DNA from 2 places in the Novosphingobium sp. BL-S-34 genome. Region 2 is predicted to be linked to the other one. Evidence: predicted binding sites of a transcription regulator. Region 2 holds the regulator's gene; the other holds the start of a gene.

Region 1 (8,002 bases), on a different replicon from region 2:
CGATGGAGGGCTTTCACTCCTGCCAAGTCTATCACCATTTCACGTGGCGGCGCTTCCGGTTGTGCCGCTGCCGCCAGGCCCCCCGTCTCCCTCGGAATTATGCGCGAAGCTGCAAAGGTGCCGCGCTTGGTGCGTGGCCGTGCCGCTTCTCCGAGGCCATCGATCGCGATGTCCTACTTTCTTACCGAAGGCACGGAGTGGACTTCGAACAGCGCTGGTTCGGCCCGCTTAACCTTGTCGACCGTTACGGACCACTTTCGGTCGGCGAAATCGCATCGTCGCGGGGAAGCGCGCACGCCGCTGTCGTTCAGGCAAAAGTGTCTCGGGATCGCCCGGCTTCGTTTCACTGGAAGCGGACGAAGCTGACCGTCGGCGACGAACGATCTACCTCACTGCAAGCGGCAAGGCGTTGGTCACGGCTCTACGACCTCTTTGGCATCAGCGGCGCGAGCGTTCGGTGATGAAACAGGAAGTCTCGCCAAGGCGATCGATGGTCTCGATGACGCGCTCGCCCGCGAAGCTTTTCTTGAACGGATCGCCGAGTGAAGCGCGCCGACAAACCGCTGTCGGGGGGGTAACCTTGGCCGCACTGAATTCAGCCCCGTGGGCCGGCGTCAGCAGATGGCCTTGTCTATGAGTTCATCGTCGACTGCCACTTGTCCATCGAGCATGAGCATGGCGAGACCGTGGACAAGCGCCCAGGCCTGTACCGCCTGAACCTCCGGCTTGCCGCCACCGCGCGCAGCGGCAGCGGCGGCGTTGGCCTGCAGTAGATCGTGCGCCTCGGAACCAAGGTCGCTCTTCACGCCGCCGACCAGAAGCGCTGGTGAGGCAAAGATGAGGCGGAAGAGTGCCGGATTGGCCAGCGCGAAGCGGACATAGGCACGGCCAGTTTCCCTGAAACCGGCGGCGCCGCCACCGACGGCCTCCGAGGCGGTCCGCTGCGCCGCGCCCAGCTGCGCAAGGCCCTCAAGCGCCAGGGCCGTCATCAGCGCTTCCTTGTCCGGGAAGTGGCGGTAGACCGAAGTGGCGCTCACCCCGACCGCACGTGCGAGTTCGCGAAGGGACAGCGAATCGGCATCGCGTTCGCCGAGCATCCGCAACCCTTCCGAGATCAGGCTTTGGCGCAGATCACCATGATGGTAAGGCTTTTTTTCGATGTTGACACTGTTACTATTTCTGCTCATGATAACAGCGTAAACATTGGAGGTGATCATGGGAAGCCCTATCGAAACCTTGATCCGCGATACCGTCGCCAAAGGGGTGGAAACACTCGCAGCCTTCAACCGCAAGCGATTGGCTGCGCCGGTTAACGGCAATCCATTCCTCACCGGTATTCACGCACCGATGAAGGAGGAATTGACGCTGCTCGAACTGGCGGTGACGGGTACCATTCCGTCGGGTTTGAACGGTCGCTACCTGCGCATCGGACCCAATCCTGTCGAACCCGATCCGGCGTCCTATCATTGGTTCATCGGTGACGGCATGGTGCATGGTCTTGCCATCGAGGACGGCAAGGCTCTGTGGTATCGCAATCGCTGGATCCGTTCCACCGCCGTTGCCAAGGCGCTCGGGACGACACCTGCGCCGGGACCCCGGCACCGGTTCGATACGGTGAACACGAATGTGACCGAGATCGCCGGCCGAACGTTTGCGCTGGTGGAGGGCGGCAGTTTTCCCGTCGAACTAGGCGAGGATCTGGATGACCAGACCTACAATCCCTTCGACGGATCCTTGAAAGGCAGCTTCACCGCTCATCCCCATCGCGATCCCTGCACGGGCGAGAACCACGCGATCTGCTATGATGGCCGCGACCCGGGCACGATCCGCCATGTCGTGATCAGTGACGCCGGCACGGTCATTCGCGAAGAGCCGATTTCGGTGCAGCATGGGCCGATGATCCACGACTGCGCGATTACGAGGCGCTTTGTGGTAATCCTCGACTTGCCGGTCACCTTCTCCATGAAGACGCTAATCGAAGGTCATGGCTTCCCATACCGTTGGAATTCCAGTCATCAGGCCCGCGTGGGGCTTATGCCTCGCAGCGGCACCCAGGACGATATCATCTGGTGTCCAGTGGCCCCTGGCTACGCATTTCACGTCGCCAACGCGTATGACGCGCCCAGTGGTGAAGTCGTCATCGACCTGTGCGTCTACGAGAGCATGTTCGATGACGGCGCGGCAGGGCCGAGTTCGCGCTGCCGCGGCTTGGAGCGTTGGACGGTCGATCCGGCGAGCCGAAGCGTCAACGTTCAGACGCTGGACACCGCCGCGCAGGAGTTTCCGCGGATCGACGAGCGTTTCTTCGGCCAGCCTCACCGCTTCACCTGGAGCATCGCAACCCCGCAAATTCCGCACAGACAGTTCATCGGCGCCACCCGCATTCTCGCTCACGATGTCTTGACCGGTGACCATGAGGTCCACGACTTCGGCCCGGGCCGCTTCCCCGGCGAATTCGTCTTCGTTCCGCAGAGTGCCGAGGCGCCTGAAGGACACGGCTGGCTCATCGGCCTGGTCGTCGATCTGCCTAAAGAGAAGACGGATCTCGTGATTCTCGATGCCCGCCGTTTCGCCGAGCCGCCGGTTGCCAGCATTCATCTTCCGCATCGGATACCGCCAGGATTTCACGGTAACTGGATTGGCGAAGGCGCTGCGCAGTGAGCACCGCCTGTCCCCCAGATCGATCGAGCAGAGCCTCATGAACCGCACAAGAATTTCGGACTGGATCCGCCGCCGTGGGCCTGCATTCGCGCTCGACTGCGCGGTCAATATCGCGGCTCCGCTGGCGATCTATCATCAGACACGGGACCCCTGGGGCGAAATCAATGCCTTGCTGGTGTCCTCGATACCGCCGCTGCTATGGGGCATCGGCAGCTTCCTGCGCAGCCGCCGGGTCGATGCCCTTTCAGTGCTTGCAGTGGCCGGCATCGCCCTTTCGACCCTTGCCTTTTTTGGGGGCGGATCGGCACAGATGCTGCAGCTGCGCGAGAAACTGGTGACGCTCGTAATCGCCCTTGCCTTCCTGGGCTCGGCGGCCATCGGCAAACCCCTGATCTATCCGCTTGCCCGCGCGACAATGGCGCGCCAATCGGAGCAGGCCCTGGCGGAATTCGATGCCAAGGGTAAGGATGCATTGGTGCGCCGCACGGTGATGGTGATGACGCTGGTCTGGGGGATCGGCCTGCTGGCGGACTTTGCCGTCTCGGTGGCTCTGATCTATCTGCTCACGATCGAGCAGTACCTCGTGGTGGGACCGATCCTCGGCTATGTCGCGGTAGGGGGCATGATAATCTGGACGGTCCTTTACCGTCGTTCTCGTACCCGGCACGCCGATGCCGTTCGCGCCAAAGCGGCCGCCAGCGCAACCATGGACGATAACGATTGCCCTCAGCCAGAACCTACCTGACGCAGTTAGCCCCGTCCGCTCTGCTTTCAAACAAAGTCGGTTTCGACGGGGCTTGGGATCCGGGCGGCGTTCCAGGCGTGCGTGAACCTTGCAGGCGCTCGGGGCTTCCAACTCGGGGGCCACAATAGAGGAATTAAGCTTTCAAGGCCTGATACAGCCATGTCGCCGCCAAAATTCGGCACATTCGCAAACCAGAGAATATGGCCTTTGTACCGATATCGTCGCAGCAGATTGGGCTGGCTTATATGGTTGAAAGCGCAATTTTAGCCATCCAATAACCGAGACATGTGGCGCGTCGCAGTCGCACCGCGATTGCTCTGCGATTGCGCAGGTTTGCGTGACGTTACTCCCGTGAAGTGGAATTCGCAGGTAATCTTATTAAAATAGAATACTTATTAGGGCGTAGCTCGCGCTTCTGGCCGCCCATGCAAAAAATGCGTCCATGTCGACGTGGATAATTTTTCTGATGGCTGAATCGCCCATGGTGCGAGCGTATCACGATCAGAACAAATATCGAACAAAAGGAATCGGTTGGTAGGTCATCAAGGCATCTGCCTGGCCGTCGTTACACAGCTCTATCCACAGGCTTGTCCCGGAGCAGGTAGGTTCCTCGCATCGCAAACGCCTTGACCCTGCCGCCCGCCGAGTGAGAACATAGTGGGAACACAGCCTGATTCTCGAGATTGTCCATGCAGCCGGTATCACCATCGACCTTGCCCAGCCTCGAGCATCTGCGCACCCTGGCGTCTCCGCTTGCGGAGTTTCGCACGGTGCCGTTCGGCCTCGAGGATCTCGACGGCCGATTGATGGGCGCAGGCCTGCGCGCCGGCGCTCTGCACGAAGCTGCAGCGCTCACCTGCTCGCTTGTCGACGATGCTGCCGCCACCTTGTTTTTTGCGGGAATAGCAGCGCGTGAGGCTCGCTCTGCAGCGGCGCCGGTACTGTGGATCAGCTGCCGTAACGATCTTTATGCACCCGGCCTGGAACAGGCCGGACTTCGCGCGGCTGACGTCATCCATGCGCAGCCGCGCGATGAAGCTGCGCTGCTTGCCGTCGCCGAGGACGCGGTTCGGGACGGCACCCCGGCGGCGGTGGTTGCTGAGGCCAGCAAGGTATCGATGGTGGCGACGCGCCGCCTGCAGCTGGCGGCGGCAGAAGCCGATATCCCGGTGCTGCTGCTGCGGCGTCACCGCGGGCGTAACCGGGATCCGCTCGGCGAACCTTCGGCAGCCTGGACGCGCTGGCGCATTGCCAGTGCGCCGTCCGAGCGGCTCGGTGTCCCAGGCGTCGGCCGGCGCCGCTGGCTTGTCGAACTCGCCCGCCAGCGCGGCGGCGAGGGTTTTTCCCTGATCTTGGAGGGATGCGATGAGACGGGCCGTCTCGCTGTTCCTGCCGTACCTGGCCATCGAACGGCTGAGACGGCAGGACTGGTTCGCCGCTCCGCGGCCTGAACCCCGCGCGCTCCAGCTTCCCGTCGATGACAACCCCGGTGCTTGCTCTGTCCCGCGTGGCGGCGGGTGGCGGCCCGGTGCGCGTTGGGCGCGGGCAGAAGGGCAGGGCGGGGAGGGCGGACAGTCACGCACGCGCGGCGATGTCGTGCGGGAGATCGCCGCGTTGCCGCTGCACGCGCAGCCCCCCATGCGCGAGCTTGGCCGGCGCTCGGAAGCCGCCGAGCATCCCTTCAAGCGCCCGGCGCCCCCGTCGTCCGGCGAAGCCGTCATTGTTCCTTATGGCGCAGCGGAGCCGCTGGCACTCATCGGCAAGGTCGGCCGCCGGGACGAGATCGTCGCGGCGTGCCCGGCAGCGCGCGCGCTCGGGATCCGGGTCGGTATGGCTGCGACCCATGCCCGTGCCCTGGTCTCCGATCTCGATTTCCGCCCTGCCGAGCCGGGTGCCGACGCAACGCTGCTCGATCGGCTCGCCTTGTTCGGGATCCGCCGGTGGTCGCCGATCGTCGCCGTCTCGCCGCCGGATGGCATCTGTCTGGATCTAACCGGCGCGGCGCACTTGCATGGCGGCGAGGCGCGCTTTTGCCGCCGGCTTCAGGCCTTCTGCCGCCGCGCCGGGTTCACGGCGCGGATCGCGATCGCTGATACCCTGGGTGCTGCCCATGCGCTCGCGCGCTACGGCCGCGAGGATATCGTCATCTCCCCGCCGGGCGGCGTGCTGCGCGCCTTATCACCGCTGCCGGTGGCGGCGCTGCGGCTCGAGGAAACCGCGCTGGGTGCAGCGCGCAAGTTCGGGTTCGAGACGATCGCCGACCTGCTCCCTGTCGCGCGCGGTCCGCTTGCGCGACGCCTCGGCATGGCCGCGATCGAGCGGCTCGATCAGGCGCTGGGCGGCAAGGCGGAGCCGATCACGCCGCGCGAGGATGTCGTTGTTCCTGTGGTCGAGCGCCGCCTGCTCGAGCCTATCGGCACTGCCGAGGCGATCGCGCAGGTCATGCAGGACCTCTTGGCCGACATGGCCCAGCTGCTCCAAAGCAGGGGGCTTGGCGCCCGTTCACTGCGCCTGATCGCGCTGCGGATCGACGGCGGCGAGGAGACCGTCGCCATCGGCACCTCGCGGCCGACGCGCGAAGCCGCCCATCTGCTGCGCTTACTGAAGCTCAGGATTGACCGCATCGATCCGGGGCTCGGCCTGGAACAGTTCAGGCTGCTTGCGCCGCATACCGAAGCGCTCGACGCGGAAAACCTTGGCGCCATCCTTACCGGTGAGACTACGCTGCGTGATCCGGCCCGGCTCGTTGACGTGGTGTCGGGCCGGATCGGCCCGGCAAGTGTATTCCGGCTCGCGCCTGCCGAGAGCCATGTCCCGGAGCGGGCGGTGAGGGCGGTAAACCCCATCGAGGCACCCGGAACTTGGCCGTCCTGGCAGCGGCCCGTACGCCTGTTCGCGCGGCCAGAACCTTTGCACCGGGTCATGGCGCTGATGCCCGATCAGCCGCCCCGCCGCTTCGAATGGCGCGGCCGCGCTTATAAGGTCGTGGCAGGTGACGGGCCCGAACGGATCCACGGTGAGTGGTGGCGCCGCGATGCCGAAGTCTGGGCCGTGCGTGACTACTACCGTGTCGAGGACGAGCATGGCGGGCGCTACTGGGTATTTCGCCGCGGCGACGGCATGGAGAGCAATACCGGCGATCTCACCTGGTGGATGCACGGGGTCTTCGCGTGAGCGACTATGTCGAACTTCAGGTGCTCACGCATTTTTCGTTCCTGCGCGGAGCCTCAAGCCCGGACGAGCTGTTCTCTGCTGCGGCCATGCTCGGCTATCCGGCCTTGGGCGTTGCCGATCTCGGCAGCGTGGCGGGCGTGGTACGTGCCTGGGAAGCGGCGAAGGTCACCGGGGTGCGGCTGATAGCCGGCAGCCGGATTGATCTGAGCTGCGGGCGTAGCCTGCTGCTCTATCCGACCGACAAGCGCGCCTGGTCGCGCCTGACGCGCCTGCTCACCATTGGCAAGCGCCGGGCGGGCAAGGGCAAATGCCAGCTGCACTGGCACGACCTTGAAGCCTGGTCGCAAGGGATGATCGCCATCCTGCTTCCAGATGAAGCCGGCGAGCAGAATGCCGCTGCGCTGGCCGATCTGCGCCAGGTCTATGGCAAACGCGGCTACATGGCCCTGTCCCAGCGCCGCCGGCCCGATGATGCGCTGCGCATCGATGCCCTTGCGCGGCAGGCCACAGAAGCAGGCGTCCGGGCGGTGGTTACCGGCGATGTCCTCTACCACGCGCCGGACGCCCGCCTCCTGCAGGACGTGGTTACCGCGATCCGCCACGGCTGCATCGTCGACGAACTCGGCTATCGGCGGGAAGTCAACGCCGACCGCGCCCTCAAGTCCGCTGAAGAAATGGTCCGCCGCTTTGCCGCTTATCCTGAAGCCCTGCGCGCCAGCGTCGAGATCGCGGAGGCCTGCACCTTTGCGCTGAGCGAACTCACCTACAATTACCCGCAGGAGCGCCTGATCGACGGGCTGACCGCGCAGCAGGCGTTGGAGAAGATGGCGTACGAAGCGCTCCATGCCATGTTCGGCGGTGATCCGCCTTCCGCCTACCGGGACCAGATCGCTCATGAGCTGAAGCTCATTGCCGACCTGAACTACGCGCCCTATTTCCTGACGGTCCATGCGATCGTCAGCGAAGCCCGGCGGCGGGGGATACTCTGCCAGGGCCGGGGCTCTGCCGCCAATTCCTGCGTCTGCTTTGTGCTGGGGGTCACCTCAATCGACCCCATCAAGCACGAGCTGTTGTTCGAACGATTCGTTTCAGGCGAGCGGCGCGAGCCGCCCGACATCGACGTCGATTTCGAGCACGAGCGGCGCGAGGAGATCATCCAGTGGATCTTCGAGACCTACGGCCGCGACCGCGCGGCGCTCACGGCCGTCGTCACTCGGTTCCGTGCGCGCGGCGCCGTGCGCGATGTCGGCAAGGCGCTGGGGCTGCCGGAGGATCTGACCTCCTCGCTGGCAGGGCTGGTCTGGGGCTGGTCGGCCGAAGGCGTCGGCGAGAAGCAGGCGGCGGAACTCAACCTCGACATGTCGGACCGGCGGCTGCGGCTGACGCTTGATCTCGCCCGTCAGCTGATCGGCGTGCCGCGCC
Region 2 (8,002 bases):
CCTCGTCCGCGTCCGCGAGGGCGAAGTGACGATCCGTCCCATCGCCGGCACCCGTCCGCGCGGCAAGACGGCCTCGGAAGACAAGGCCAACGAAGTCAGCCTGCTTGCCGATCCCAAGGAAAGGGCCGAGCACCTTATGCTGCTCGACCTCGGCCGCAACGATGTCGGCCGCGTGGCGGCTGCCGGCACCGTCGAAGTGACCGACAGCTACACGATCGAACGCTACAGCCACGTCATGCACATCGTCTCGAACGTGGTGGGCAAGCTCGACACGGCCAGGCACGATGCCATCGACGCCGTCTTCGCAGGCTTCCCGGCAGGCACCGTTTCCGGGGCGCCCAAGGTTCGCGCCTGCGAGGTCATCGCCGAGCTGGAGCCGGAAACGCGCGGCGCCTATGCCGGCGGCGTCGGCTATTTTGCCCCGGACGGTTCGGTCGATTCCTGCATCGTGCTGCGCACCGGCGTGCTGAAAGACGGCATCCTTCACGTTCAGGCCGGCGCCGGCATCGTTGCCGACAGCGTCCCCGCCTACGAGCAGCGCGAGTGCGAGGCCAAGTCCGGCGCGCTCTTTGCCGCGGCCCGCGAAGCGGTTCGCGTCGCCGGTGAACCGGGCTTCGGGCAGTGAGCGGCGTAGAGGCCTTCCCGATCCCGGGGTTTCGGAACCTGGGTCTCCGGAACTTCGGCCTCAAGTCCGGGGCAGCAGCCTGCCGATGGTGACGCGCGCCGGCAGCATTGCCGCCTTCGCGCTCCTCGTCGCCGCCTGCTCATCCGACGCCGCCCCCGAGCGCAAGGTTTCCCCACCGCCTCCGTCCTGTGAAGGCGCGACGTTCGAAGGCGCGAGCTTCACGCATTGCCTGGCCGATCCTGCGCGCCATTCGATCCACATGGTGCTCGGCCCCAAGGGCGCTGCGCCCTATCGCAGCCTGTCGGAACTGGCGGCTAGCCGCCCCTCCGGCCGGCACGCGGTGGCCTTCGCGATGAACGGCGGCATGTTCGACGACAAGGGACAGCCCATCGGTTATTACGTCGAAGAGGGCGAGCGGGGCCACAAGCTCAACACCAACGCGGGCTGGGGCAATTTCCACCTCCAGCCCAACGGCGTGTTTTACGGCGACGCGAAAGGACAATGGGCGATCCGGGCCACGGACGATTTCGCCAGGAGCGTCTCCAACCGGCCCGACTTCGGCACGCAGTCGGGACCGATGCTGGTGATCGGCGGCAAGCTTCACCCCAAGATCGACGCGGACGGCGAATCGAGGAAGCTGCGCAATGCCGTGGGCGTCGACCGGAAAGGCCGCGCGCATTTCGTGATTTCGGATGAACCGGTGTCCTTCGGCAAGCTCGCCCGGCTGTTCCGCGACAAACTCGATTGCCCCAATGCGCTGTTTCTCGACGGCAGCGTATCCTCGCTCTGGGACCCCGAGCACGGGCGCGTGGACGGCGGACCTCCGCTCGGCCCCTTGATCGTCGTCGAGAAAGCGACGAAAGGCGTTAAATGATCCTCGTCATCGACAACTACGACAGCTTCACCTGGAACCTCGTCCATTACGTGATGGAACTTGGCGCCGAAGTCGAAGTCGTCCGTAACGACGCGCTCTCCGCCGCGCAGGCCATCGACAGCGGCGCTCAGGGTTTCTTGCTGTCGCCTGGCCCCTGCACGCCCAACGAGGCAGGCATCAGCCTCGACCTCGTCGGCGCGGCTGCCGATGCCGGAAAGCCCTTGCTCGGCGTCTGTCTGGGCCACCAGTCAATCGGCCAGTACTTCGGCGGCAAAGTGGTTCGCGGCGGGCTGATGCATGGCAAGACCTCGCCGGTGACTCATGACGATACCGGCATTTTCGCAGGCATTACCTCACCTTTCACGGCGACCCGCTATCACTCGCTGATCGTCGAGGACATTCCCGAGGCGCTCAAGGTCAACGCCCGCTCGGACGATGGCCATGTCATGGGCTTCCGCCATGCCGATCTGCCCATCCATGGCGTGCAGTTCCATCCGGAAAGCATCGCCACCGAGCATGGCCATGCGATGCTGGCCAATTACCTGAGGCTCTGCGGCATCGACGCCCGGCTGCCCGCACGGATCGCGGCGTGACCTTGCAGATGACGTTGCCCGACCCGCTCCATCCCATCGAGGAAGCCGAAGCCGAGCACGCTTTCGGGCTGATCCTCGACGGCAAGGTCGATGACGATTCGATCGTCCGCTTCCTCATCGCCCTCACCGAACGGGGCGAGACTTCAGGCGAAATCGCCGGTGCTGCCCGGGCGATGCGCGCGCGCATGATCCCGATCTCGGCGCCCGGCAACGCCATCGACGTCTGCGGCACGGGCGGTGACGGCCATCACACGCTCAATGTCTCGACCGCGGTATCGCTGGTGGTCGCCGCCTGCGGCGTGCCCGTCGCCAAGCACGGCAACCGCGCCGCCAGTTCCAAGGCCGGCGCAGCCGATACGCTCGAAGCGCTGGGGCTCAACCTCGACCGCGCCGCGGAAACGGCTGAGGAAACGCTCGGCGACCTCGGCATCTGCTTCCTCTTCGCTGCCCGGCATCATCCGGCGATGGGGCGGATCATGCCGATCCGCAAGGCCATCGGCCGCCGTACGATCTTCAACCTGATGGGGCCGCTGGCAAACCCTGCAAACGTCACGCGCCAGCTCGTCGGCATTGCGCGACCAGCCTATGTGCCGATCTATGCCGAGGCATTGATGCACCTGGGCAGCACGCATTCTTTCGTCATTTCCGGCGACGAGGGGCTGGACGAACTCAGCCTCGCCGGCGGCAACGAAGTCGCCGAGATCAAGGACGGCGAGCTTTCGATGCGCCGCGTCTCGCCTGAGGATGTAGGGCTGCCCATCTCTCCAGTCGGGGCGATACGCGGCGGCGATGCGGCCCATAATGCCGATGCCCTGCGGCGACTGCTGCTGGGCGAGCATGGCGCCTATCGCGATGCCGTCCTGCTCAATGCCGCGGGCGCCCTCATCGTTGCCGGTGAGGTCGAAACCTGGCGGGAAGGCGTGGAAGAGGCTGCCGAGGCTATCGACAAGGGCTTGGCCAATGCTCTGCTCAATTGCTGGATTTCCGCGCTTCGGGCTTGAGGCGCTGCGTGTTTTCGAGGGTTACCGATGTCCGACAAGCTTACCGAGATCTGCGACACCAAGCGCATCGAAGTGCAGACGCGCAAGGGTTTCGCGACGCTGGATGACCTGGACGCCCGGTCCCGCGAACAGAGCGCACCTCGCGGCTTCGAGGCGGCCCTGCGCCGGAAGGCGAAGACCGAATTCGCCTTGATCGCGGAGATCAAGAAAGCTTCGCCTTCCAAGGGTTTGATCCGGCCTGATTTTCGCCCCACCGAACATGCCATCGCTTATGAGCGCGGCGGTGCGGCCTGCCTCTCGGTGCTGACCGACTCGCCTTACTTCCAGGGCCATGAAGATTTCCTCGTCGAGGCCCGGGCCGCTTGCTCGCTTCCGGTGATCCGCAAGGATTTCATGATCGATCCCTGGCAGGTCGCCGAGGCGCGCTCGATCGGCGCCGACGCGATCCTGATCATCATCGCCGCGCTGGACGACGTGCTTATGGCTGAAATCGAGGCTGCGGCGCGTGAGCGCGGGATGGACTGCCTGGTCGAAGTCCACAACGAAGACGAGATGGAGCGGGCGAGCCGCCTCAAGTCGCGTCTCATTGGCGTGAACAACCGTGATCTCAAGCGGTTCGCGACCGATATTTCGACGACGGAACGCCTTGCCCCGCTGGCACCCGCCGGCACCCTGCTCGTGAGCGAAAGCGGCATCAACACTCACGCCGATCTGCAACGGCTGTCGGCTTGCGGCGCCCGTACTTTCCTCGTTGGCGAGAGCCTGATGCGTCAGGCGGATATCCAAGCGGCAACCCGCCAGCTCCTCTTCGCAGATTGAGGATAGCCCGCGCTTGAGCAAGTCCCTTACTCACATCGATGCGGAAGGCTCGGCCCGCATGGTCGACGTTGGTGCCAAGGCCGCGACCCGCAGGGTCGCCGTGGCGTCCGGGCGGATCACGATGAGCGCCTCGGCCCTGGAAGCGATCCGCGCCGGCAATGCACCGAAAGGCGACGTGCTGGGAACGGCACGCATCGCGGGGATCATGGCCGCCAAGAAGACGGCGGACCTCATCCCGATGTGCCACCCGCTGACGCTGGACGCCGTGAACCTGGATTTCACGTTCGAGGACAGCGCCGTTCTGGCAATGGGCACTGCATCGCTGAGCGGCAAGACCGGGGTGGAAATGGAAGCCATTACAGCGGTTTCCGTGGCTCTGCTGACAATTTACGACATGGCCAAGGCGCTCGACAAGGGCATGGTCATCGGTGACATTCGCCTGATCGAAAAGCGTGGCGGCAAATCGGGCGACTGGAAGATCGAGACATCGTCGCGATGATCCCGCCGATCGCTCTGGAAGAGGCACAGGCCCGACTGCTTGCGCTGGTCGAGCCGCGGCCCGTCGAGCACGTCGACATCGACGGTGCGCTGGGTCGCTATCTCGCGGCTCCGTTGCTGGCACGCCGGGTCCAGCCTGCCGCCGATATCTCCGCCATGGACGGTTATGCCGTCAGCGAAGGGGACTTGTCCGGACCCTGGCAGGTGATCGGTGAAAGCGCGGCAGGGCGGCCTTTCGGTGCAGCCGTCGATCCGGGTCAAGCCGTGCGGATCTCCACCGGCGCCCTGTTGCCCGAAAATGCGCGGGCCGTGATCCTGCAGGAGGATGTCGACCGGGACGGCGATCACCTCGCCCTCACGGGAGAGGCGCCCTCACCAGGCCACAAGCACGTCCGCTTCCGCGGCATGGATTTCGCCGATGGAGCGCCGCTGCTCGCCCCCGGGGCATTGATCGGACCGGCGCAAGCCGGTCTTGCCATTTCGGCGGGCCACCGGCATCTCGCCGTCCGCCGCCGCCCCCGGCTAACCGTGATCGATAGCGGCGATGAATTGTCCGGCGATCCCGAATGCTGCGCAGCCCATCAGATACCCGCCAGCAACGGCGCCATGCTGACCGCTCTTGCGCGTAGCGTTCCCGTCGATGCAAATCGAAATGGACCAATCCCCGACGATCTGGACGCTCTGGTCGCCGCCTTCGATGCGGCCGCCGATGCCGACGTGATCGTGACGAGCGGGGGAGCGTCAGTGGGCGATCACGACCTTCTCCGGCCGGCACTGGAAAAATGGGGCGCCGAAATCGACTTCTGGCGCGTCGCGATCAAACCCGGCAAGCCGCTCATGGTCGCGACACGGCAAACGGCAGGGCGTCGTCAACTGGTGATCGGGCTTCCCGGCAATCCCGTGTCCAGCCTGGTAACCGCATATTTCTTCGTTCTTCCCGTACTGCGCGCATTTCTGGGCGCGGCGCAGCCCTTACCCCGCGCGATTGCCACCCGGCTTTCGGCACCTTTGAGGACGGGAGGGGCGCGCCGCGAATTCCTGCGGGGATCCTGGGATGGTGAGGCGGTCCATGCCCTCTCACTACAGGATAGCGGCGCCTTGTCCTCGCTTGCCGCCAGCAATGTCCTGATCGACCGGTCGGCGCATGCCCTCGCCGCTGATCGCGGTGATCCCGTTCAGGTGTTCTTGCTCCAAAATGGCGGTATTGCTTGACGATACCCTATTCGTTGCATAATTGTTCCCTCATTGTTCGCAGACAAGTTCCCTGAACGACACATCAAGTCAGCCGGGGCCGGTTCGTCGGGCGATTCAGGCCAAGTGCCACAGAACACATGAGGCTAAGCAGATGTTGACGCGCAAGCAGCACGAATTGCTCCGGTTCATTCAGGTCCGGCTTGAAGAGAGCGGCATTTCCCCCAGCTTCGAGGAAATGAAGGAAGCGCTCGATCTCAAGTCGAAGTCGGGCGTCCATCGGTTGATTTCCGCGCTGGAGGAACGTGGCTTCATCCGCCGCCTTCCCAACCGTGCCCGCGCTCTCGAAGTGCTCCGCCAGCCCGAAGACGCCACGAGCAAGCCGGCCAAGGCCGCGGCTGCGGTATCGGCGGCGCGTGGCGGCAACGCCGCACCTTCCCGTCCGGCGGCGGTCGCCAGGCCCGCCAACGACGTGATCGAAATCCCCCTTCATGGTCGTATTGCCGCGGGCGTGCCGATCGAGGCCCTGGAAGGCCAGTCTTCGCTCCCGGTGCCTGCGGCCCTGCTCGGTGCAGGCGATCACTATGCACTGGAAGTCTCAGGCGACTCGATGGTCGATGCCGGCATTCTCGACGGGGATTTCGCACTCGTAAAGCGGACCACCACGGCCAGGGATGGCGAGATCGTCGTCGCCCTTGTCCGGGGTGAGGAAGCGACGCTCAAGTATCTGCGCCGGGAAGATGGCATGGTGCGCCTCGATCCCGCGAACGCCGCTTACGAACCGCAGATCTACGGACCTGACGAAGTAGAAGTCCAGGGCAAGCTGGCAGGCCTGCTGCGCCGCTATCATTGATCCGTCTCAGGAGGGCGCCCTGTTCGCCCTCCTCAGGCCAGCGGTCGCTAATACCATCCCTTGCGTTCGATCATGGTCGGCGCAGCGGGCTTCCACCAGCCATGATTTCCTTGCCCCTCCGCCACGGTCGTCACACTGCGGCTTGCAAGATCGATAGTCAGCCCGCCCGTTCGATCCAGCATCTGGCGATCAACTTTGAGCCACTTCGGCAGGCAGGTCCTCGGCAAGCGGCGTTCGGCGATCACCACGTCGGCCCACCTGCACGCCTCGGCCAGTTGCATCTCGGGGACGATGGCCCTCCCCCGCGCGATCAACACATGCCGAGCCTCTTCGCCGTGACGTAGCTCGACGGCGCAGAAGTCCGCGTTGCATCGCGTTCCGGGCGCCGTCTGCGCATTGACCGGGACCTCTCGCGTCCCGGCAACTTCCATGAGGTTGTCCAGGGCGTAGTCGCCGGAACCGGTGCGAAGCATCACGAGCCGATGGCTCTCGGGATCGATCCAGCCCACATGGCGGCCATCGCCCGAAACCATGATGTCCGGAACCGGAATGAGCATCAAGCCGAAGAAACCGGCAGCTATAGGCAAAATCCCCCATAGCCGGATGCGACCGTCCCAAAGGCCCAGCCAGAGGCCTCCAACGACAAACAACGAAAAATGCCACCCACTCATCGTGGGCATCACCCGAACGGCTCCCGGTTCCGCGGCTATGAAGCGGGCGATGGCCAACAGGGCGTCGATAGCGTGGTTCGCCAGCCACCACACCGGACCTCCAAGCCCAACCACATCGAGCAGCAGCGCCAGGGCGACGAAAGGCATGATGACCAGCGTCGTCAAAGGGATCGCGATCACATTGGCGACAGAACCGTAGAGGCCGGCACGATGGAAATGGAACAGGGCGATGGGCATCAACGCCAATTCGATCGCTATGCCGGTGATCAGGATCATCGTGAGGTTGCGCATGGCCTTGAACGGCCAGGCCTCTTCCCGGGGTGCCAACCAGCGCTTCAGCGGCTCTGCATTGCCGAGTGCCACCAAAACCATCACCGCCGCGAAGCTCATCTGGAAGCTGGGACCAACGACCGACTCGGGCCAGATGACCAGCACGATGACAGCCGCCACCGCCAGCAAGCGCATGGACAGCGCTTCACGGCCCCATGCCATGGCAGCGAGAACGAGCAGAGCGCCCAGGAAAGCCCGCATGGTAGGCACCTGCGAGCCGCTCAGCAGCGTGTAACCCAGCCCCGCGGCCGCACCGCATGTTGCGGCCAATATCGGCAGGCGGACCCTCAGGGCCAGTGCCGGGAAAAGGGCCAGAAGGCGCAATACGACGAAATAGACGCAGCCGATCACGGCACTCACGTGAAGTCCGCTGATCGACAGAAGGTGAGCCAGGCCCGCATCGCGCATGGCCTGGGCATCACCCTGGCCGATCGCGCCCATGTCTCCGGTCGTCAGCGCTGCCGCGATACCGCCCGGCGACCCCGCGAGATGCGTCGTTATATGACGGGACAACGCGGCACGCTGGTCGGCGAGCCAATCGCCTCCA

Evidence for each region. Region 2 encodes LexA, which represses DNA repair genes until DNA is damaged. Its sites were predicted from a motif close to GTTCCNCNCTTGTTCT; they were not measured.
Region 1: the regulator LexA is predicted to act here: its motif matches at 3,910-3,925, upstream of AC1VV3_RS24780 (ImuA family protein).

Annotation. Positions count from the first base shown of each region.
Region 1 is NZ_JBXEPV010000003.1:427,424-435,425, reverse strand. It holds gene AC1VV3_RS24800 (hypothetical protein) at 198-461, shown strand; gene AC1VV3_RS24795 (TetR/AcrR family transcriptional regulator) at 615-1,187, opposite strand; gene AC1VV3_RS24790 (8'-apo-carotenoid 13,14-cleaving dioxygenase) at 1,210-2,661, shown strand; gene AC1VV3_RS24785 (VC0807 family protein) at 2,639-3,406, shown strand; gene AC1VV3_RS24780 (ImuA family protein) at 4,096-4,857, shown strand; gene AC1VV3_RS24775 (Y-family DNA polymerase) at 5,045-6,580, shown strand; gene AC1VV3_RS24770 (error-prone DNA polymerase) at 6,577-8,002, shown strand, end outside.
Region 2 is NZ_CM166472.1:412,365-420,366, reverse strand. It holds gene trpE (anthranilate synthase component I) at 1-625, shown strand, start outside; gene AC1VV3_RS01960 (phosphodiester glycosidase family protein) at 711-1,499, shown strand; gene AC1VV3_RS01955 (anthranilate synthase component II) at 1,496-2,092, shown strand; gene trpD (anthranilate phosphoribosyltransferase) at 2,101-3,093, shown strand; gene trpC (indole-3-glycerol phosphate synthase TrpC) at 3,121-3,912, shown strand; gene moaC (cyclic pyranopterin monophosphate synthase MoaC) at 3,926-4,411, shown strand; gene AC1VV3_RS01935 (molybdopterin molybdotransferase MoeA) at 4,408-5,622, shown strand; gene lexA (transcriptional repressor LexA) at 5,756-6,454, shown strand; gene AC1VV3_RS01925 (ComEC/Rec2 family competence protein) at 6,502-8,002, opposite strand, start outside.